DNA from 3 places in the Dongia rigui genome. Region 1 is predicted to be linked to each of the others. Evidence: riboswitches for the same ligand, from Rfam matches in the RefSeq annotation. Region 1 holds a riboswitch; each other region holds the start of a gene.

What was found. A riboswitch is a leader RNA that binds a small molecule or an ion and turns the genes downstream of it on or off. The one in region 1 is predicted to bind cobalamin.
Region 2: it holds a riboswitch for cobalamin, as region 1 does, so the genes downstream of both, cobU (bifunctional adenosylcobinamide kinase/adenosylcobinamide-phosphate guanylyltransferase) here and SMD31_RS20845 (CbtB domain-containing protein) in region 1, are expected to answer to the same signal.
Region 3: it holds a riboswitch for cobalamin, as region 1 does, so the genes downstream of both, cobG (precorrin-3B synthase) here and SMD31_RS20845 (CbtB domain-containing protein) in region 1, are expected to answer to the same signal.

The regions. Positions count from the first base shown of each region.
Region 1 is NZ_JAXCLX010000004.1:434,330-442,029, forward strand. Features, by position in the region: gene SMD31_RS20825 (YihY family inner membrane protein) at 1-70, opposite strand, end outside; gene SMD31_RS20830 (hypothetical protein) at 353-1,150, shown strand; gene SMD31_RS20835 (methyl-accepting chemotaxis protein) at 1,170-2,852, shown strand; gene SMD31_RS20840 (CbtA family protein) at 2,926-3,672, opposite strand; gene SMD31_RS20845 (CbtB domain-containing protein) at 3,684-3,878, opposite strand; cobalamin riboswitch at 3,991-4,229, opposite strand; gene SMD31_RS20850 (carbohydrate kinase family protein) at 4,296-5,339, opposite strand; gene SMD31_RS20855 (hypothetical protein) at 5,431-6,459, opposite strand; gene SMD31_RS20860 (ribulokinase) at 6,459-7,700, opposite strand, start outside.
Region 2 is NZ_JAXCLX010000001.1:2,319,173-2,326,872, forward strand. Features, by position in the region: gene moaD (molybdopterin converting factor subunit 1) at 1-246, opposite strand, end outside; gene SMD31_RS10810 (PAS domain-containing protein) at 257-784, opposite strand; gene arsC (arsenate reductase (glutaredoxin)) at 858-1,208, shown strand; gene SMD31_RS10820 (hypothetical protein) at 1,370-1,786, opposite strand; gene SMD31_RS10825 (hypothetical protein) at 1,783-2,031, opposite strand; gene SMD31_RS10830 (SDR family NAD(P)-dependent oxidoreductase) at 2,131-2,889, opposite strand; gene SMD31_RS10835 (sensor histidine kinase) at 3,025-4,206, opposite strand; cobalamin riboswitch at 4,430-4,643, shown strand; gene cobU (bifunctional adenosylcobinamide kinase/adenosylcobinamide-phosphate guanylyltransferase) at 4,675-5,235, shown strand; gene cobW (cobalamin biosynthesis protein CobW) at 5,285-6,355, shown strand; gene cobN (cobaltochelatase subunit CobN) at 6,361-7,700, shown strand, end outside.
Region 3 is NZ_JAXCLX010000002.1:309,973-317,672, reverse strand. Features, by position in the region: gene SMD31_RS12980 (amidohydrolase) at 1-44, opposite strand, end outside; gene metF (methylenetetrahydrofolate reductase [NAD(P)H]) at 121-1,053, opposite strand; gene cbiE (precorrin-6y C5,15-methyltransferase (decarboxylating) subunit CbiE) at 1,182-2,393, opposite strand; cobalamin riboswitch at 2,523-2,732, shown strand; gene cobG (precorrin-3B synthase) at 2,824-4,143, shown strand; gene SMD31_RS12960 (precorrin-8X methylmutase) at 4,140-4,766, shown strand; gene SMD31_RS12955 (precorrin-2 C(20)-methyltransferase) at 4,763-5,494, shown strand; gene cobJ (precorrin-3B C(17)-methyltransferase) at 5,482-7,185, shown strand; gene SMD31_RS12945 (cobalt-precorrin-6A reductase) at 7,182-7,700, opposite strand, start outside.

The DNA.
Region 1 (7,700 bases):
AGGGCACGAAACTCATCGTGGCACCCTTCGCGCGGACGGCGATCGCGCGCGCGCGATCAGCGGCCGGCACTTCCCTATCCTGTGACTGATCCTGCACTTGCTCCGACGAGCCTTCCATCACGACGCCTTCCGAGGTGAATCAGTCCTAACAACTTATAGCATGCTGTGGGTCCATGCCGCGAATGTCGGGAAGTCGGACTTTCCGCCATCATCACCAACGCCAATACCGACTGTCCTAGAATAATTCCAAGTAACAACGACAAGGAATATTAACCTGTTTTTAAGCACAGAAATCATTTCTTTACCAGTTGCGCGCAGGCTGAACGTGACTCCAATTGCATTGAGAGCTGTCATGTTCCAACCGCATCGTTTCAGTACCATCGCATTCGCAGCCAGCGCGCTGACATTTTCCGCGATGACCGCCGCTTTCGCCCAAGAAGCCACAACGACGGCTGCACCGGTGGCTGCGGATCCGGCTGCACCGGCAACTGCGCCCGCAGCGGCAGCGGCAGCAGCACCTGCGGCGGCAGCGGCACCTGCAGCGACAACCGCTAGCGTGCCGGCGCCGGCGGCACCAGCTGCTGCACCAGCCGCAGCGGAACAGACGGCCGCGTCGGCAGCACCTATTTCCGCCAGCATCATCACCCCCGAGATCATCAAGGATATGCGTGATCGCATCTTGCAGCCCGTCGCGATCATGTCGATCGAGGCGGCGAGCAAGAAGCATGAAGGTGTCGATCAGGCGACGATCGATAAAATGGACGAGGCATGGAAGGCAGAGGCGAAGTCGGACGACCAGCCCTTCATCGCCGAGATCCTGAGCAGCCCACTCTCCAACTATCTCCTTTACATCCAGGCAAGCTCAGCCGGCCTTTTCACCGAGATTTTCGTCATGGACAAATTCGGCCTCAACGTTGGGCAAAGCTCGGTCACGTCAGATTACTGGCAAGGCGACGAGGACAAGTATCAAAAGACATTTGCCGTCGGACCCGATGCCGTCTTCGTTGACGAACCGGAATTTGACGATGCAACGAAGACCTGGCGGACGCAGGTCAATTTCACCGCCGTCGATCCGGCGACCAAGGAAGCGATTGGCGCCGTGACCGTTGAATTCAATCTGACCGAAATGCAGCGCAGGCTGCAGAGCTGATAGAAGCGGAGAGAAGAAAATGAACTTTGCCAACCTTTCCGTTGCCAAGAAGCTCATCATCGCGTTTTCGCTGCTGGGTCTGGTCATCATCATCTCCGGCGCGATCTCGATCATGCTGACAGCGCGTATCGACGAAGCCAATTCGGTCAATGACGCCGCCGAACGTCAGGCAAGCTCGATCAATGCGACACTTGCCGAGGCGTCGAAGATGCAGACGGCCATTCGCGGCCTGCTGGTTACCGGCAGCTCGGACTATACAAAGAGCTATCAGGCCTTCAGCGCGAATTTCGATCAGTTGCTGCAGGCAGCGATTGCCAACGCGGCTGGCGACCAGAACCTCCTGGCGCCACTCGATAAGATTGGCAGCGCCATGAAAGACTGGCGCGACGGCCCCGCCGCCCAGCAGTTGAAGCTGATGCGTCACCCATCAACGGTCAATGAAGCCCGCGCCATCGAAGTCACCGGCGCCGGCGAAGAACTGACGGACAAGCTGGAGGCTGCCGGCAAGGAAGTCTCGGAAGCCATCAAGGCGAACTCCGCCGCGGCGAATGCGCAGATCTCAACTGCATTGGCCTGGACCCTGCGGACGGTCATCACCAGCGCTGTGGTCATGCTGGTGGCTGCCGTCCTGTTCTTCTTCGTCCTGTCGCGCCAGATCGGCGCACCGATCCGCATGATCACCGACACGATGAAGGAACTGGCTGCCGGCAACACCTCGGTCAACATCCCCTATGCCGAGCGCGCTGACGAGGTCGGCAACATGGCCGGCGCCGTTGCCGTCTTTGCCGACAACATGCGCCGCAATGAAGTCCTGCAGGCCGAGGCTGCCCAGCAGCAGCAGTCCCGCGAAAAACGGGCGGCGCAGATGTCGGAGCTTGCCCGTGGCTTCGACCAGGAGGTCGAAACCATCCTGCAGGCGCTGGTGAAATCGGCTGACGAGCTGGATCATACGGCCGAATCGCTCAACAAACTGTCGAGTGATTCGCTTGAGCAGGTCCAGAAGGTCGCTGCTGCCGCAACTGAGGCCAGCGCCAATGTGCAGACGGTTGCTGCCGCAACCGAAGAGCTGTCGAGTTCCATCATGGAGATCAGCCGACAGGTCTCCAGCCAGGCCGAGATCGCTGCGACCTCGACGCATTCGATCGAAGACACAACCGAGCGTGTTTCGCACCTGACCGAAGCCTCGACCAAGATCGGCGATGTGGTTCGCCTCATCACCGAGATCTCGAACCAGACCAACCTGCTGGCGCTCAACGCGACGATCGAAGCCGCGCGTGCCGGCGAGGCTGGCAAGGGCTTTGCCGTCGTCGCCAATGAGGTCAAGAGCCTGGCAAACCAGACGGCGCGTGCCACGGAAGACATCGCCGTTCAGGTCCAATCGATCCAGACATCGACGCAATCGACGGCGGATTCGATCCGTTCGGTCGGCGATCAGATCCGTCAGATGAAGGATATCTCAAGCGGCGTCGCGGCTGCGGTCGAAGAGCAGAACGCTGCGACCAAGGAGATCGCCCGCAACATCCAGGAAGCCTCGGCCGGCAACCAGGAAGTTTCGGAAAAGGTCGTCTTCGTGGCGCAAGCCGCCGGGCAGACGCAGAACGCCACAGCGACTGTGCTGTCTGCCGCCAGACTGCTGGGTCAGAACACGTCCCAGATTCGCACCACGATCGAGCGCTTCATTCAGGACGTCCGCGCGCTCTGAACCAACGACTAAAGAGAAGGCCGGGCACCCGATCGGGCGGCCCGGCCTTTTTCTTTGCTGCTGCCAGATCTGGTCAGGAAGCGGTCGACTTGAAGAACCGGTGATAGAAATAGCCGGTCGATGCCCCGAGGATCGCCCAGAAGACCAGCCCCGCGATCGTCGCTGCGACGATGAAGCGGTGCGCCAGTTCCTCAGGCGCCACGCTCGCATATTCCGCCGGCTGCGGCGCGCCATAGGCGTGCGGCAGCACGATCAGAACAAGTCCCAGGGCAGCGGCCCAGGCGCGCTTGGCAATGAAGATGCAGCCAAGTCCCAGCGCCGTCAGCACCGCCGTCGCCACCCACCAGACCTGACGGTCAGCGAGGGGTGCGGCTTCGGTACCCGGCACTTCCGGCGGCAGGCCGAGATTGGGTGAGGCAACGATCGCCGCGAAACCGGCCAGGCCCCAGAACAGCCCCGTCCGCCAGGTCATGTTGCCGCCCCAGATGCGGTAGGCGGCAACCAGCAGGAGCGAAAAGCCGATGCCGGTGAGGACATCAGCAATGGCCGTCGAGAGGGTCCGCTGCCAGCCATCGGCGGGCGACCAGGCGTCGCCGCCACCATGGTCATGCCCTTCGGCCGCATGGTCGTGATCGTGGCCCGTTTCGCCGGCCGGCGCCTCGGCGGCAGCAGCTGGTGCTTCTGCCGGCCCGGCGTTCTCGTAGACCTCAGCCGCCAGGATAAGCGGCGTCGTGCTCACCTGGTGGACGGCCGTAATGGCGATGCCGCTGATGAGACCAGCCAACAGAGCGACCAGAAACAGTCGCCGGAACGTCTCCATGAACCCGCCCCTTAGTGGCAGGGGAAGGCGTTGGCGTGGCGCGTGTCGTGGGCGGCGTTGTGAACCGCTTCGATATGCGAGAAGCCGACACCCCAGACCATGACGAGGCCGAGCACGGCAGCCATGAAGGCGCCTGCGAGGGCTTCGGTGCGGGCAGTGGTCTTGGTGGAAACGGCGCTTGAGGCAAGCTGGGCGTTGGTCTGCATGATGGATCCCCTTGAGTTCTGGTCTGGCCGGCAGGGGGTTACCGCTACTGAAGTGACCGGTGCCAGTTGGTACCAGATCCACCACACCGCGCGGACACCCCGTCCGGAATACGGATTCGTCTCGTCGCTGGCAGGTCTCCTGACTCGCGAGTACCAGGCGGCGCCACCTTCCCAACCGGATCCGGCATGTTACCCATGCCCGCCACCGGTCAGTGGTTATCTCGGCGTCCGCTCCTCGCTTACAGTTGCGGGGGCAGTCACGGTTTTGGCCCCTTTTGGGTCGTCCGCACCGTGTTCCCTATTAATCCCCAGGAATCTATCCATCGGGGAACCTTCGACTGGTGGATCATTCGCCCAGGGCATCGACGGCGTCAAGAAATTTGTCCAATCCCCGACGGATGAGCGGCGTAATTTCTCTTATAGCGACGCTTGTTGCAGAGCCAGCGACGGCCGGAGGCCCCACTTACGGGCCCTGGCAAGGCACGCGCGGTAGTCCTCGACCGCGGCGCAGGTCGAGAGTCCCCGTAGCGAAATGGCCGCCGTGGCATGGGCCATTTCGAGTGCCGAGGCGATCTCCCACCCTTCGTGAAGGGCGTAGAGCAGCCCGGCAGCGAACGCGTCCCCTGCCCCATTGGCGCTGACAATCTCGGATTGGGGAATATTGAAGGATGGCGCCGAGGTGACGGTGCCATCCCGCTCCAAGGCAATCGCCCCGGCCGGGAAGTGGACGACGATGAGGCGCATGCTGCCCTTGGCCATGACGGCCTTTGCCGCCTGGATGCAGGCGCCGATCTCGGTCAAGCCGTCCGTCGACGTCTGCAACTGAGCGAGGGCGCCGATTTCGAAATCATTCACCACGAGATAATCGAGATACGGCAGGCAGGGCAGGACGAGGGCCGCGATCCGTTCGGGGGCGATGCTGAAGAGTTCGAGATTGGTGAGCAATCCGACGTCGCGTGCGCGCCGCAGCACGTAGACCCACCCATTCGGATCGCCCTTCCACGGTTGATCCATGAGCTTGTGTGCGCCGGGGAGCCCCAGATGCAGGATCCGTGCATCGACTCCATCGAAACTGAAGTGATCCGGAGTCAACAGCGCGCCGGTTCCCTGAAAGAAGATGTGGGTCCGCCGGCCGCTGCGCTGCGAGACATAGGCATCGGTGAACTGGGTCGCCGCATCCGCCGTTACGGCCATGCGGCTGCGGTCGATGCCATGGGCGTCGGCTTGGGCAAGCAGGAAATGGCCATCTGCGTCATCGCCCACGAGACCGATGGTTGCCACTGGAAAGCTGGGATCGAGCTTTCGGATATCGATGGCAAGATTGCAGCCGGAGCCACCACCATAGAGTTCGGTCGCCAGAATTTCGGCGACGCCATCTTCATGTGGCCACGCATCGATCGCCCGGTTGCGATCGACGCACCAGGTGCCACCCGTCACGATGCCGCGGCGAGACGTTGTCATGTTTCATCTCTACAATCGGTCGCGGCGGGAATCCAGGGGGGAATGCCGCCAGGGAAATGCCGCCGGGGGAATGCAGCCAGGGGCAATTCCTTCAGGCAGCCTGCTTCAGAACCGCCTCGGAGATGGCGGCATCCTCCTCGAGCGAGCGGGCCGGTCTGATACCCTTTTTGGCCAAGATTCCATGGTAGGCGCGGACCGCCTCCGCCGGTGTCACCGATCCATCAGCGACATTGCGCATCATTTCGACCATGGCCAGGGGATCTTCGGCCAGGTTGATCTTGCGCCCGAACAGAGCCACGCGCGCGCCGTAACGCTCGGCCTGGCACAACAGTTCGAAGCAGTCGCGCGTGGTCCCGGCGCCGCCGCCCAGCACACCGACGATCATGCCCGGATCATAGCTCGCCAATTCCTCGAGGGCGTTCGGGCCATTATAGGCAATCTTCAAGAACTGCGGGCGATCAGACTTGCTGACACCGGCCAGGCAGCGAACAATGCTGTCGTTGACGTAATGTGGCATGATGTCGGGCGACAGATCGCGTCCCGCGTTCGGGTTGAACACTTCGAGGAAGTACTTGAAGCCATGCTGCGCCGCGTCGGCGCGGAAATCGGCAAACGCCTCCAATGAACATTGGTCGGCGTCGAGGTCGTTGTTGAAGGTGATCGAATAAAGGCCGAGGTCGGTGCCGATCACCCCGGCCCCTTCGCGCAGACTGGATCCGCCATGAAGGACGCGTGGCAAGGCGGCCGAGCGGAAGGGTCGCGACGGATGCTTGTTGTAGGTGCCGCCACGAACGACCCAGATATCGGTCGTATCATTGGCGCGAATGGCAGGCTTCACCGGGCAATTGCGGAATACGCCTTCACTCGCCAGCTGCTCCAGATTGGACACCGACATCAGCATGATATCGACGATGTCCTGCGCCACAATGGCGCGAATCTGGTCCAAAAACTCGGCCCGCGTGCGATAGCGCGACCAGGTGCCATCGGGCTGCCGGTTCGGCCCCATCGCCGGAATGCTCGGTCCCATGTCGGCGTCCTTCGCGTCGGCGATAATGAAGTCGCTGCGCTTGTATTGGCCGGCGCGAATGCGGGCGAGTTTCTGATCAAGACGCGTCGACATCAATGACTGCCTCCTTGGGCGATCTTGCGAAGTTCCGGCAATACGCTGCCGAGGTTGGCCGCGGCGGCAACGCCACCGAAACCGAGATAAAGCTCACGGAACATGGGATAGAGACGCTGATAGACGGCGTGCGCCGCCGGATCAGGCTGGAACGTCCGGAACGGTAGACACATGGCCGCCTGGGCCGCCGCCACATCGGCATGAAGGCCTGCCGCCATGCTGGCAAAGATGCCGGCGCCAAAGCCGGTCGGTACGCCGTCCGGCACCAGAACGGGTTTCCCCAGGACATTGGCATAGACCTGGTTGAGCACCGGGTTATGCTGGGGGATGCCGCCGCCATTGATGATGCGCTCGATCGGCACGCCACCTTCCGCCATGCGCTCGAGGATCAGGCGGGTATGGAAGGCGGTACCCTCGATGGCGGCAAAAAGCTCGTCCTGTGCCGTATGCAGCAGGTTCCACCCCAACGTGATACCGCCGAGATCCGGACGCACCAGCACCGTGCGGTCGCCATTGTCCCAGGTCAGGCGCAACAGGCCCGTCTGCCCGGCGCGATAGTTTTCGAGGCCGCGCGACAGTTCAGCAATCTTGGTATTGGCGCGCTTGGCAATGGCATCAAAGATGTCACCCGTCGCGGAAAGCCCAGCCTCGATACCCATAAGGTGCGGATCGACACTGCCCGGCACGATGCCGCACAGCCCAGGGATCAGCCCGACATCCTTCGCCGTCGCGATGATGCAGGTCGATGTGCCGACGACGTTGACGACGTCGCCGATCTTGCAGCCAGCGCCGAGCGCGTCCCAATGCGCATCAAAGGCGCCGACCGGGATCGGAATGCCGGGCTTCAGCCCCAGCTTCTCGGCCCAGCCCGGCGCAAGCTTGCCGGCAATCTTGTCCGACGTGCAGAACGTGCCATTGATCTTGGCGCGGATGCCGTCGAAGAGCGGATCGACCCGCGTCAGGAAGTCTTGCGCTGGCAAGCCGTCCCAACGCGGGTTCCACATCCATTTATGGCCCATCGCGCAGACGCTGCGCTTGACCATTTTGGGATCGGTAACGCCGGTCAGCGTCGCTGCCACCATGTCGCAATGTTCGAGTGCCGTGACGAATTGCCCGCGCTTCTCGGCATTGTGACGCAGCCAATGCAGCACCTTGGCGAAACCCCATTCATGCGAATAGACACCGCCGCACCAATCGATTGCCTCGACGCCGTCCCGATGGGCCTTGGCCGTGATCTCCTG
Region 2 (7,700 bases), on a different contig from region 1:
GCCGGTGACGGGTGGAAACAGGGCCACTTCATCGCCCGTCTTTACCGGGTGATCGGCACCGACATATTCCTGGTTGACCGCCACCTTCACCACCTTGCGTTCCTTGAGGGCGCCCGCGTAATTGTCGCCGCGCGCGGCCAGCCAATCGAGCAAATCGCCCACAGTGGCGACATGGGGCGGCAGGGTGATCTGTTCTTCACCGACGCCGATCTTGGCGCGGATCCAGGCGAAATAAAGCAGTTTCATGGGGCAACATTTAGGGCCGCATCACCGCTTCGTCCAGCCACAATTCATGGAAATGCTCCGGCGCGCTGGCATTGAATTCGTAATAGGCCAGCAGCACCAGATGCGAAACGCGCAGCTGGTCGTCGGAGAGCGGCAGCCCGAGACGCCGCACGCGGCGCGACAGGCGCGGCTGAATCATGGCTGCGGCATCAAGAAAATGCCCGACACCGTCATCGGCCATGCGGCCCAGGGCATGGAAGATGCGCGATGAATAGATGCCCCAATCCATCTCCTCGAGATAGAGCCCATTGAGGCTGCGGCCATAGATGCGCTCCACCTGGGTCCCGGCGAGGCGCACGCGCAGGCGGCGCGCGGTGGGATCCAAAGGCTGCTCGATCTCGATGATCCAGATATTGGGCAGCAGTGCGGCGATATCGCCGGGGTCGATGTCGCCGCGCGACGCCCAGCGCCGCGTGCCCCGTTTCGACGTCACATGGGCAAGGAGCCGGCCAAAGCGCGGATCTGCCGCCAGGCCCGCCTGATCACGGATATCGCTCACGGTTGGCAAATCGGGACTCACCTCGCTAGGTTGGCCACATCAGCACACAGCCGACGGGCAAAGGCAGGTCCACATGTCGATCATCATCTACCACAACCCCAAATGCAGCACGTCCCGCAAGGTCCTCGACTGGCTGACCGAAAAGGGCCATGCGCCCAAGGTGGTCGAGTATCTGAAGACGCCGCCCGACGTGGCAATACTGAAGAAAATCCTGGTGGCGATGGGGGGTGCGGCGCCGGCCGATATATTGCGCCGCAAGGGCGATGCCTATGAGGCGCTGGGCGACGTCACCAGGCTGACGCCCGATCAACTCATCGCCAAGATGGTCGCAGAACCTGTCCTGATTGAGCGCCCCATCGTCGTCAACGGCAAACGCGCCGTGCTCTGCCGCCCGCCGGAGAAGGTCTGGGATTTGGTCGACTAGTCGGCGTTTCGTTCGGATAAGAGCCCCCTCTCCCTAACCCTCCCCCACGTTGGGGGGAGGGAGTTCATCGAGCGTGCTGAGTTGCCGGCGATAAACTGGCTCTAATCCCCTCCCCCCAACGTGGGGGAGGGTTAGGGAGAGGGGGAGTTGAGACGAAGACTCTAGGCCGCTTTCTCTCCCGGCACGCGGTCCGGCAGCAGGAAGACTGTGCGCGCCAGCGGGTGCTGTAACCTCTCGCGCGAATAATGCTGCGACAATGCGGTGCCGTCGAAGAGATCGGCATGGCGCAAGGCGAAACCTTCCCAACGGATGCCTACAGATTCTGTAGCGAGGCGCTCATTAATGAGGGTCATGAAGGCGCAAGTGATGGTCTCGTGATAGAGCCCGTCCTTGCCGATCGCGGCGGCGAAGCGCTGGATCGCATGACGCATGGCGCCCAGCGCTGCGGCGAAGTCGTGGCGCTGCAAATAAAGAAACCCGGCGCGCAAATGGGCCGCATGATTGAATGCCGCCGGATCGATGCGGCAACTCTCCAGCGCCGCCAGGAAATCGTCGTCGGTCATTGCATCGGCGCTCATCTCGACTTCTCTTTCAGCTTGTGGCTGGCGGCCGCCGTCAGCGTCAGGCCGTAGACCTTTTTCAATTCGGCGATCTGCTTCACCGTTGCCGGTTCGAAGGCGCACTTTCCCTCAAAAGCATGCAGCGCCATCCCTTCGATGAGATCGCCGAGCGACATGTCCTTCAACTCGGCCACGGCCTTCAAAACCTTCAGCAGCCGCTTCTCCAGCCGCACGCCGGTCTGTACGCGTTCGATGGTTTCCATGGATGGGATCTCGATGTACGAATGTTACTCATGTACCAAGGTAACATATTTGAGTCAAGTGAATGGCGGCGGGATCGATAGCGGAAAGCTGGTTAGCGCCTACCGGATCACCAGCCCGCCATCGACATGGATCACCTGGCCGGTGATGTAGCGGGCGCCGGGGGAGCAGAGGAAGGCGATTGTGGCGGCCACGTCGGCGGGTTGGCCCTTATGGCCCATGGGGATGCGCGCAGTCAGCTTCGGCCATTGATCAGCGGAGACGGCCTTACCTTCCGCATGCCGGTCCTTCTCGATGAGGCCGGGAGCAATGGCGTTGACCGTCGCACCATCGGGGGCGAGTTGCAGGGCCAATGATTTCACCATCGTCTCCAGCGCTGCCTTGGCCGAGGCACTGGCGGGGAAGTTGAGATAGCCCGGCAGGAAGAGATGCGCGTTATGGGTCGAGATGGCAACGATGCGGCCGCGCGCACCCGCCGATTTGAGATGCGGCAAGGCGGCGGTGGTGAGCGCAAAGAAGCCACCGGCGATGACGGCATGGGTGTAATCAAGCTCGTCGCGCGTCAATTCGCCGATGAGCGGGCGCAAGGGGAAGCCGGCATTGGCAATGAGGATGTCGAGGCCGCCGAAGGCTTCGATCGCTTGTGCGACGAGTTGCGCGCCGGTTTCGCGCTGGGCGAGGTCACCCATGGCGAGCACCGTGCGTGTGCCGGCGGCTTCGATTTCGGCGGCGACCTGTTCAAGACCTGCGCGGTTGCTCTTGGTGTGCAGCAGAATCTGCACATCTGCGCCTGCCAGCGCCCGCGCCGTGGCGGCACCGATGCCGGAGGCGGCACCGGTGATGAGAATGGAACGGGTCATGGTCGTGATGCTCTCACTTAGAGTCAGGCCGGGGAATGTAGGGTGAGTATGCCCGGATAGGAAGCGACGAAACCACTCCGTCATGGTCGGCCTTCGCCGACCATGACGGTAAAAAGGCCCCAGCGAGGCGCTCCTCTACCGCACCTTGGGGATGGTCAGGGTCACGGTGGTGCCGACATTGGGTGTCGACTGGATGTCGAGCTTGCCGCCATGGAGTTTCACCAGGCTGTCGACGATGGGCAAGCCAAGGCCAGTGCCGGTTTGCGCATAGGGGCTGTCGGTGGGGACCTGGCCGAAGGGTTGCAGCGCCACTTTGACCTGGTCCGGCGTCATGCCGATGCCGGAATCGGCCACGTCGATGACGATGTTGCCCTGCGCCTGATGCGCCGTGATCATCACGGTGCCGCCGGCCAGGGTGAACTTGATGGCGTTGCTGACGAGATTGACCACCATCTGGCGCAGGCGCCGGCGGTCGGCCACCAGCGACAAGGGCGAACGGCCGAGATCGACCACCAGCTGCACGCCGCGCTTCTCGGCGATGGGGGTCATCAGCTGGACCGAACTGTTGATGAGTTCCTTGAGCTCGATCGGCTCCAGGCTCAGCTGCATCTCGCCGGCTTCGACCTTGGAAAGGTCGAGGATGTCGTTGATGAGTTCGAGAAGATGCGTGCCCGCCTGGTTGATGTTGCGGGCGTAATCCTCATACCGCGCGGTGCCGTCGGCGCCGAAGACGCGGCCGGCGATCACTTCGGAAAAGCCGAGGATGGCATTCAAGGGCGAGCGCAATTCATGGCTCATGCGCGCCAGGAAATCGCTCTTGGCGCGGCTGGCGGTAATCGCCACCTGGCGCTGGCGCTTCAGTTCGTGGTTGAGCTGGGCGGTGGAGGCCGCCTGCACGCGCAGCTGTTCGGTCGCCTGGGCCAGCTGCACCTCGCGCTCCTTCTGCGCCGAGATGTCGACGATGGAGGCAACGAGCGCGTCGGCCCCTTCATATTTGGTGGCGCGGCCGGACAGGAGGCCCCAGAAGCGACGGCCGGTGAAGCTTTGAAACTCGATCTCGAAATTCTGGATCGAGCCGTCGCGCCGCAGGCGCTGAATGAGCTCGCCGCGCAGATTGGCGTCGGCATAGAGATGATCGGTGCGGTGACCCGCCGGCAGGTCGGCCGGGCGCTCGAACAGCGCCTTGGCGGCCGCGTTGGCAAAGAGGATGTCGGTGGTCGCCAGATGCGTGATGACGATCGGCGTCGCAATGACGTCGAGCAGCGCGGCATCCGCCGCCGACATTGCCGCCCCTTGCCGCGCCGCATCAGGCTGCATGCTGGTATCCAAGCTGGAACAGGCCAAGAGTGATCCATCCTGTGGCCGGGCAGATCCCGGCCGTCGTTTTCAAACGTTCGAAACTATGTGCCAGCAGATTGACACTTGGTGAATAATGAGAGGTAAAGAGGTGAAATCAATCATCATACGATTGTGTAATTTTATCCGAAATCCTTGTGCCTGATGTCCCAGGGCGAGGCTGGGTTTCTGCTGGCCAAGCCCCGCCGCTTTGAGTAGGTTGCCGCCAACCGCAAAGAGGGAAGCCGGTGAAACGCCAATCTGGCGACATTCCGGCGCTGCCCCCGCAACTGTAGGATCGTTATCCCAATCGTTAACTGGGATGCGGCGGATGAAAGAGCCACTGGCCGGTGCGGCTGGGAAGGCCATCCGCTGGAATACGGTCGAGTCAGGAGACCTCGGCGGCCGCTTCGTAACGGCAACGACCTCGGAGGGAGGTTTCGCGCCATCATGGCTCGATCCTTGTCACAAGGCGCCGGTCCCACCGGCATCATCACCCCGCTGCCTGCCATCACCTTGGTGCTGGGCGGGGCGCGTTCGGGCAAAAGCCTCTATGCCGAGGAAGTCCTCGACCGGCATACGGGTGCCCGTACCTATGTCGCCACCGCCGAGATCCGTGATGCCGAAATGGCGGCGCGGGTGCAGTTCCACCGCGACCGCCGCGACCCGGATTGGCGCCTGGTCGAGGAGCCCATGGCCCTGGCCCAAACGATCGTGGCGGAAACAGAGAAGGGGGCGGCGGTTCTGGTCGATTGCCTGACGCTGTGGCTCACCAATGTATTGCTGGCGGAAAAAGACGTGCCGGCGGAGATCGACGCGCTGGAGGCAGCGCTCGGCCAATGCGGCGGCCCGCTCATTTTCGTCGCCAATGAAGTGGGCCTCGGCATTGTGCCGGGCAACAAGCTGGCGCGCGACTTCCGCGATCACGCGGGGCGTCTCAACCAGCGCATCGCAGCGCGCGCCGACCACGTGCTGTTCGTCGCGGCCGGCCTGCCGCTCATACTGAAGTGACGCGCGGGTCGCCGCGCGGTTTGAAATAAGAGCCGATAAGGATCATGCAATGACTGTCGCTTCCAACGCTGCTGGTGCCACTGGTAAGATTCCGGGCGGCAAGATTCCGGCCACCATCGTCACGGGCTTCCTCGGTGCCGGCAAGACCAGCCTGATCCAGCATCTTCTCAAGAATGCCGGCGGCAAGCGCCTGGCGCTCATCATCAACGAATTCGGCGAGCTTGGCGTCGACGGCGAGATCGTCAAGGGCTGCAAGATCGAAGGCTGCCCGGATGAAAACATCGTCGAGCTGGCCAATGGCTGTATCTGCTGCACGGTGGCCGACGATTTTCTGCCGACCATGAAGGCGCTGCTCGACCGCGCCAACCCGCCCGACCATATCGTCATCGAGACCTCGGGCCTGGCACTCCCGAAGCCGCTGGTGAAGGCCTTCAACTGGCCGGAGATTCGCACGCGCGTCACCGTCGACGGTGTCGTCGCCGTGGTCGACGGGCCGGCGGTGGCGGCCGGCCGCTTTGCCGACAATCCGGATGCGGTCGATGCGCTGCGGAAATCGGATGACGGGCTCGATCATGAAAGCCCGTTGGCGGAACTCTTTGAAGACCAGATCAATTGTGCCGATCTCATCATCGTCAACAAGGCGGACCAGATGACGGGGGGCGAGCATGAAGCGGCCCAGGCCCATATCATCAAGGAATTGCAGCGCCCGGCGAAGATGATCACGGCGCGTTTCGGCGAGGTTGATCCGCGCGTGCTGCTGGGGCTGGATGCGGCGGCCGAAGCCGATCTCAGCGCGCGGCCCTCGCATCATGAGCTGGAGGGCGAGGATCACAATCATGACGATTTCGAAAGCTTCCAGGTCGAGATCGGCGAACTCGCCGAGCCACAGCAATTGCTGGCCAAGCTGGTGCCGGCCATCGAAGCCCACGATATTCTGCGCGTGAAAGGCTTCCTTGCCGTGGCGGGGAAGGACATGCGCCTGGTGCTGCAGGGTGTCGGCAACCGCCTGCAGCATTATTACGACCGGCCGCTGGAAGCGCATGAAGGGCGCAAGGGCCGCATCGTCGTGATCGGCCTCAAGGGCCTCGACCGCGCTGCGATCACGGCTGCGCTCGCCTAAAACCCATGCATCTCCTCGCCGCCAAACCGGGAACGATCAGCGATGGCGGTGAAGCCGTCGATCTTGGCCAGACGCCGGCCGAGATCGTGGTGCTGAGTGCGGCGGATACCGAGCTTGCGGCCCTTGCCGCCTCGCATGCGGCGCTGCCCCAGCCAAAGCCGACCTTGCGCCTGGTCAATCTGCTGCAATTGCAGCACCACATGTCGGTCGATCTTTACATCGAGCAGGTGGCGGCCCATGCCAAGCTGGTGGTGCTGCGCCTCATCGGCGGCGAACGCTACTGGCCTTACGGGGTCGAGCAATTGGCGCTCAATGCCCAGGCGCGGGGCAGCCAGTTCGCGGCCCTGTCCGGCGACGACCAGCCGGACCCGGAGTTGTCGCGCCGCTCGACGATCGACGAGGATGCGGCACACCGGCTGTGGCAGTACCAGATCCATGGCGGCCAGACGAATGCCGAGAATTTCCTGCGCTATGCAGCGGCGCTGATCGGCTATCCTGGTGAGTGGGCGGAGCCGCGGCAGCTGCTGCGTGCCGGGCTATATTGGCCGGGTGCCGATATCCTCGGCCTTGCCGATCTCAAAGCCTATTGGCGGCAGGGTGCCCCGGTCGCCGGCATCGTCTTCTACCGCGCCTTGCTGCAGGCGGGCACGCTGGCACCGATCGAGGCGCTCATTCGCGCCGTGGCGGCACGCGGCATCAATCCGCTCCCCATCTTTGTCAATTCGCTCAAAGAAGCGGTGGCGGCCGATCTCATCCGCGACCTTTATGCCGAGACGGCACCGGACGTGACCTTGAACTGCACCGGCTTTGCCATCTCGCAGCCGGGTGCTGCCGAGTTTGCCACACCCTTTGATGGCGGCGATCACCCGGTGCTGCAGGTGGTGCTCTCTTCCGAAAGCCATGCGCAGTGGCAGGGCAGCCCGCGCGGGCTGTCCCCACGCGATCTTGCCATGCAGGTGGCGCTGCCGGAACTCGACGGTCGCATTCTGACCCGCGCCATCTCGTGGAAATCGGCACAGCATTTTGACGCAGCGACGCAATGCACCATCGTGGCGCCGCAACCGGTGGCTGACCGGATCGATTTCGTCGCCGATCTTGCCGCCAATTGGGTGAAACTGCGCCGCACGCAGGTCGGGGGCCGGCGCGTGGCGCTGGTGCTCGCCAATTATCCCAACCGCGATGGGCGCATCGGCAATGGCGTCGGCCTCGACACGCCGGCCGGCACCATCGAAGTGTTGAAGGCGATGCAGGGCGCCGGCTATCACATCACAGCCGTGCCGACCGATGGCGACCAGCTGATGACGCGCCTGATTGCGCGCGAGAAGGGTGCCTTCCGCCTCACCGG
Region 3 (7,700 bases), on a different contig from region 1:
CGGATCTTGCCGTTGAGGATTACGAGATCGGGTGAGCCAGCCATCGCCTGCCTGCCTTCTTTTTCATTTGTATTGGAAGGCTGGATGAAATCAGGTTGGGAGGGCCAAGTCCATCCCGCTTCAGCGGTATCCTTCGAGCGGTGAGACGAGCCCGAGTTCGGCGCAGATATCGCGCGCAAGATCGGCCTGGTTCAGCGTGTAGAAGTGGAAATGGTCGACGCCGGCGCGACGCAGGCCCTCGCATTGCTTCAGCGCTGTCTCAAAAGCCAATTGCCGGCACCCGCTTGCGTCCTCGGCCACAGCATCGAAGCGCGCGCGAAGATCGGCTGGCACGTGGGTCCCGCAGCCTTCGGCCATCGCCGCCACTTTCTGGAAATTGCGGATGGGCAGGATGCCCGGCACGATCGGCACATTGATACCGGCGCGCGCCGCGCGATCCTGGAAGCGCTTGAAGCAATCATTGTCGAAAAAGAACTGGGTGATGGCGCGCGTGGCACCGGCATCGATCTTCCGCTTCAAATGGTCGAGATCGGCCTGGGCGTCCTTGGCCTGCGGATGCGTCTCGGGGTAGGCGGCGACGCTGATGTCGAAGGGATGCAGGCGCGCAAGGCCCGCGACCAGGCTGTCGGCGTAAGCGTAACCATCGGCTGTCGGCTGGTAACACGCCCCGATGCCACCCGCCGGATCACCGCGCAAGGCCACGAGACGGTGGATGCCTGCCTGCCAATAGGCGTCGGCAATGGCGTCGATCTCGGCACGGCTGCCGCCGACGCAGGTGAGGTGGGCGGCCGCCGCCACGCCGCAGCGAGCCTGGATGCTGCGCACCAGATCACGGGTCTGGTCGCGGGTCGACCCGCCGGCACCATAAGTGACTGAGACGAAGCGCGGGGCGAGCGCCGCCAGATCATCAGCCGCTGCCCAGAAGGCGGGCACAGCCTCGGCCTGGCGCGGCGGGAAGAATTCGAAGCTGACGGCAAGATTGAGCGCGCGGCCGGAGCGTTCCGTCCGGGTGCCGCCGATGGGCGACGGCTGGGGCAGCGGTTCCTCGATCATGTTCATCCGGGCCCTCGCGGGTTGGGTGAGGCGCAATGCCGCACAGGATAACAGAAACGAGATATAAGTATATCTTTATGTTATTTGTACGAACGTATTGTTCTGGCCGACAATCCGTTATTTGTCAGCTAGTTAGGCTTAAACGCGCAGAAAATGGTGACCGGCAAAGCCGCGCGCCAGGCATCGAAGCCGCCGAGCGGCTTGGCCTGGGAGACGGCGATCCGGGTGAGCTCGCCGCCGATCTTCTCCTGCCAGGAGATCAGCAGAACCTCGCTTTGCACCGTCACGGCATTGGCGACGAGGCGCCCCCCGGGTTTGAGGGCCGCCCAGCAGGCCTCGATGACACCTGGCTCGGTCACGCCGCCGCCGATGAAAATGGCGTCTGGTTGGGCAAGTCCCGCGAGTGCTGCCGGCGCCGCCCCAGCGACGAGGTCGAGGTTGGGTACGCCGAGATGATCGGCATTGGCGCGGATGAATTGCTGGCGGCCATCGTTTTCTTCGATCGCGATGGCACGGCAGCTGGGGTGGCTGCGCATCCATTCGATCGAGATCGAGCCACAGCCGGCACCGACATCCCACAGCAGTTCACCAGGCAGCGGCGCAAGACGCGCCAAGGTTACGGCGCGCACGTCGCGCTTGGTGAGTTGGCCGTCATTCTGGAACGCCTCGTCAGGCAGGCCGGCGAGGGCCGGAAAGGCTTGCGCCTGGGGCCCCGCCCTGCAGTCGATCGCCAGCAGATTGAGCGCCGCGTTCTCCCCTGCCCGCCAGCTCTCGGCGATGCCGTCGATACGCTTTTCCTTCGGTCCGCCAAGGTGTTCGAAGACCGTGATGCGGCTGGGCCCGAAGCCGCGCGCGGTCAGCAATGCCGCAACCGCCTGTGCGGAAAAGCCGTCCTCGCTCAGCACGATCAGACGCGCGCCATCATGGAGGGCCCGATTGACGTGATGGATCGGCCGGCCATGAATGGTGACGACACACACATCTTGCAGGGCCCAGCCCATGCGCGCCGCCGCGAGCGAGACGGAGGACGGGGCTGAGATCACCCGCATCTCATCAGCCGAGAGTTGTCGGCTGAGGCTCGCCCCCATGCCGTAAAACATCGGATCGCCGCTGGCGAGAATGGCGACCTTCTGCCCGCGCAGTGCCAGAACCGCGTCGAAAGCGTCCGAAAACGGGCTCGGCCAGGGACGGCGTTCGGCCTTGAAGCTGTCCGGCAGCATGCCGAGATGCCGGTTGCCACCAAACACGATGGCAGCGTCACTCAAGGCCGCGCGCGCGGCCGCGCCGAGGCCATCGAGGCCGTCTTCGCCGATACCGATGACGGTGAGCCAGGTTGCCATCTTCGCGTCTATCTCGTTGGAAAAAAGGCTGCTTCCCGGCTTCCAATAGGACATCGGCAAGGGATGAGCAAGCGTGCCCGCGACGCCAAACCACGGGAGAATCCGCTTTCGCGGGGTCCCACGCTCCTATAGAACGGGGCCGTTACCGGTGCCCTTCGGGGCATAAAAGGGAACACGGGAGGCGATGGCCCAAATGGACCGGAACCAGCCGTGGCTGCCCCCGCAACTGTACGCGGCGAGCCTGTTGCAACGAGCCACTGGCCCCAAGGGGTCCGGGAAGGCTGCGACGACGGCCCTGACCCGCGAAGCCAGGAAACCTGCCGGTAACACGGGGTTGTGGTTGGATGCATCGGTCGGGGCGTATCGATGCTGTGGTGGGATCAGACTTGGTCCGTACCCATTCGCCGCAACGGTTTTTGCCGGTGCCGATTTGATCCAGAGTGATCGCCGTTTCGCCTGTCCGGGCCTTTACCGCATCGTGCCCTCGCAAGATGGCGGCATCTGTCGCATCAAGCTGCCGTTCGGCCGGCTGAACGCTGCGCAGATGCGGGCGCTGGCGAAGCTTGCCGCGGCTCATGGATTGCCGGAAATCGAAGTCACCAACCGTGCCAATGTGCAGATCCGTGGCGTCCATGACGGCGCCGATGACGCGCTGATCGCCGGCTTGGTCGATGCCGGATTGGCGCCCAAGAGCAGCGGCGCCGACGATGTGCGCAATGTGATGGTGAGCCCTTTCATTGGTCTCGACCCCAATGCCATTTTCGATGTCAGCGATCTCGCGCGCCGGGTGCTCGCGCGTTTGGAGAACGAGACGCACTATCACGTGCTGTCACCCAAATTTTCGATCCAGATCGATGGCGGCGAAGAAATCGCCATGCTGCAGCACCCCAACGATATCTGGCTGTCGGCGATGGCGGACGGGCGCTTTGCCTTCGGCTTTGCCGGGGTGCCGGGCGAGCGCACCGCCGGAGCGGTTGCGAGCGGCGATGCCGAGGCTGCGTTGTTCACGTTGCTCGATCACTTCACGGCGAAGATCGGCCAGCTCAACGCCAAGGGTGACAAGATCACCCGCATGCGGCATTTGCTGGTGGATGAAACACCGGCAGACCTCGCCGCGCGCCTAACTTGCCGGGTGACGCCCGCAGACGCTTGGCAGCGCGCGGCAGCGATGCCGCAAGGCCACATCGGCGCCAGGCGCCAAGCGGATGGGCGGTTCATCCTGGGCGCCGTGCCACTTCTGGGTCGCCTCGGCCAGGAGATGATGCTGGGCCTTGCCGACCTCGCTCACCGATTTTCCGGCAGCGAGATCCGCCTCACCCCCTGGCAGAGCGTGATGCTGCCCTCCATGACAGAAGACGCGCTGGAAGAGGCCGTCGCTGCCCTGGAAGAGCTGGACTTCATCACGCGGCCCGACCGCACGCTGGCGGCGACGTTGACCTGTGCCGGCAGTGCCGGCTGCAAGTCCGGCCTCGCTGACACCAAGGCCGATGCGCGGCACCTCGCCAACGAGATCGATGGTTGGGGACAGCCTGTCTTTGGCATCCACCTCACCGGCTGTGCCAAATCCTGCGCCGCACCCCGCCCCGCCCCCTACACCCTGTTGGGGTTGCGGCCTGGCCATTACGATGTCTTTGCCCAATCCGACGCGCCGGTGGGCGACACGGCAAAGACGGGTTTGGGCGAGCTTCTGGGCCATGACGTCACTATCGAACAGGCAGCCAGGCTGCTGATGCAAAGAGAGAAGGCATGATCAATTACGAGCGCGATGGGCAGGAAATCTATCGCCAATCCTTTTCCATCATTCGCCGGGAAGCCGATCTTGCCGGCATTCCGGCCGATCTCGAAAAACTCGCCGTGCGCGTGGCACATGCCTCCGGCATGGTCGATGTCGTGCCGGATTTGCGCTTCTCCACCGGTGCTGGTGATGCCGGGCGCAAGGCCCTCGCCGACGGCGCGCCGATCCTCGCCGATTGCCGCATGGTGGCGGATGGTGTCACGCGATCGCGCCTCCCCGCCGATAACGAGGTGATCTGCACCTTGAACGATCCGCGCGTGCCGCAGATGGCGCAAGACCTCGGCAACACGCGCTCGGCCGCTGCACTTGAATTCTGGCGCGACAGGATGGGCGGCGCCGTCGTTGCCATCGGCAATGCACCGACCGTGCTGTTCCGCCTTCTCGAAATGCTGGACGAAGGCGCACCGAAACCAGCGCTGATCTTAGGGTTTCCCGTCGGCTTCGTGGGCGCCGCGGAATCGAAAGAGATGCTGGCCGAAAACAGCCGCGGCGTGCCCTTCGTCATCATTCGCGGGCGGCGTGGCGGCAGCGCCATGGCGGCAGCTGCGGTCAACGCCTTGGCAACGGAGCGCGAATGATGGCCAAGGGACGTTTGTATGGTCTGGGCGTCGGCCCGGGCGATCCGGAATTGATGACGATCAAGGCTCTGCGTCTGTTGCAGCAGGCACCCGTCGTCGCCTATCTCGCTGCCAAGGGGAAGAAAGGCAACGCTCTTACCATCGTCGAGACCTTCCTGAAGCCGGAACAGCAGACCATGGCGCTGATCTATCCGGTGACGACGGAAAAGCTGCCGGCGCATCTCAGCTACGAGACGCTGGTCAGCGATTTCTATGACCAGTCGGCGGAGCAGGTCGCAGCGCATCTCGATGCCGGGCGCGACGTGGCTGTCATCTGCGAAGGCGATCCGTTCTTCTACGGCTCGTTCATGTATATCCACGACCGGTTGGCGACCCGCTACGAGACGGAAGTCGTGCCCGGTGTGTGCTCGGTGCTGGCTGCCGCATCTGTGCTGGGTGCCCCCCTGGTCTATCGCAACCAGAACCTCGGCATCCTGTCCGGCGTGCTGCCGGAGGAAGAGCTGAAGCGGCGCCTCTCTGATCTCGAAGCGGCGGCCATCATGAAGCTCGGCACCAATTTCGAAAAGGTGCGCAAGGTCGTGATGGATCTGGGGCTCGGCGACCGCGCGCTTTATGTCGAACGCGCCACCATGGGCAACCAGAAGATCGTGCCGTTGGCCGAGGTCGATCCCAAAAGCGCCCCTTATTTCTCCATCGTGCTGGTGCCGGGCAAGAAATGGCAGTCGTGAACGATGCGCCGGCTATTTTGATCCTGGGTGCGCGCTCGCTGCCCACCGCGCGGCGCATCCAGGCGGCGTTGCCCGGCGCGGAAGTTTATGGCCTTAAATCCCGCGTCGAGGGCGCCGACATTCCGTTCGAAGAATTCGGCGAGACCTTGCGCGGACTATACGAGGCGGGACGGCCGATCATCGCCCTGTGCGCTGCCGGCATCGTCATCCGCTCGCTCAGTCCCTTGTTGCAGAACAAGCGCGCGGAACCGCCGGTTCTCGCTGTGGCTGAAGACGGCAGTGCTGTCGTACCGCTGCTGGGGGGCCTGAGCGGCGTCAATGTGCTGGCGCGTGAAATCGGCGCGGCCCTGGGTACCGTGCCGGCGATCACCACGACCGGCGAGATCCGCTTCGGCACCTGTCTCATCAACCCACCCGACGGTTATGTGCTGCGCAACCCTGCGGCGGGCAAGACCTTCATTGCCGATCTGCTGGCGGGGGCCAAGATGCGGGTGGAAGGCGAGGCGCCCTGGTTCGCCGATGCTAACCTGCCCATCGCCGATGACGGCACGCTCACCGCACGGATCACGCATCAGGACGTGGCGCCGGGCGAGAATGAGTTGCTGTTTCATCCGCGCAGCATCGTTATCGGCATCGGTCGGCCGCAACCGGACCTCGCGGATGTGATCCGCCGGGCTTTGGCACAGACGCAGTTATCGATTCATTCCCTGGCGCTGCTGCTGGCGCGCGAGGATGATTTTGCCGATCCGCATGTCGCCACTGCGGCAGCTGCGCTGGGCCTGCCCGTGCGCTTCGTCGCGGCGCGCTCGGCCGAGGAACTGGTGCTGGCCGCCGTTCCCTCACCCGCCTTGTCCGTGACCATTGAGCAACTGGCGATTGGCGTCGCCGAGACACCGGCAGAAGTGACACCCATCGGGCGCAAGCGCGGGCGCTTGGCCGTTGTCGGCCTCGGCCCGGGCGCGGCGGCAATGATGGTGCCGGCCGTGCGGCGCGAGATTGACCAGGCCCAGGACATCCTGGGCTACGAGACCTATGTGAAGATGGCCGGCCCCTTGCGCCCCGACCAGATCGTGCACGGGAGCGACAACCGCGAGGAACTGGCCCGCGCGCGCCATGGCTTCGAACTGGCAGCGAGCGGGCGCTCGGTCGTGATCGTCTCCTCAGGCGATCCTGGCGTCTTTGCGATGGCTGCCGCCGTGCTGGAAGCCCTGGACGATACGGACAAGCCGGAATGGCACGGCGTCGACCTTGCTATCCTGCCCGGTGTCTCGGCGGCGATGGCGGCGGCGGCAAAGATCGGCGCACCGCTCGGCCATGATTTCTGCGTCATCTCGCTTTCTGACAATCTGAAACCCTGGGCGACAATTCTCGATCGCCTCCGCCATGCCGCGGAGGGTGACTTTGCCATGGCCCTCTACAATCCCATTTCCAAGGCGCGGCCCTGGCAATTGGGCGAGGCATTGGATCTGTTGCGCCAGTACCGGGCGCCTGAGACGCTGGTCGTGCTGGGGCGCGATGTCGGCCGGCCGGACGAAAAGATCGGTCATACCACGCTGGGCGAACTCACCACGGAGATGGTAGACAGCCGCACGGTCGTCATTGTGGGCTCATCCATGACGCGGGCCATCGCAAAGCCCGATGGCAGCGCCTGGGTCTATACCCCGCGCTGGTACGGGACGAAGCCGGCTTAAAGGGATCTCACCCAATCGACAGCGGCCTGGACGTCGCTGACCTTGGGCACATCGGGCCGTGGCGGGCGGCGTTGCATGATGACGGTGACGCCAAGTTCGCGGGCGGCCTGCAGCTTGGCATCGGTCGCATCGCCGCCGCTGTTCTTGCACACCAAATGATCGATGCCGCGCGACTGCAGCAGCACCCGCTCGTCCGCCAGCTTGAAGGGGCCGCGTGCCAGCACGATCTCGGCATCGGCAAAGGCGAGATCGGCATCCGGCGCGTCGACCGCGCGAATGACGAAGGCGATATCCTTGAGAGCGGTGAAGGGCGCCAACTCCTGCCGGCCCAAGGCGAGGAACACCCGGCGCGCCTTGCCGCGCAAAACATTGACCGCCTCGTCCCAATCAGCCACGTCGATCCAATGATCGCCTGGCTGGGGCATCCAGGCGGGCCGTTCAAAGCGAAGCAACGGCGTGTTTGTGGTCTGCGACGCGGCCGCCGCATTCCAACCCATGCGGCGCGCAAAGGGATG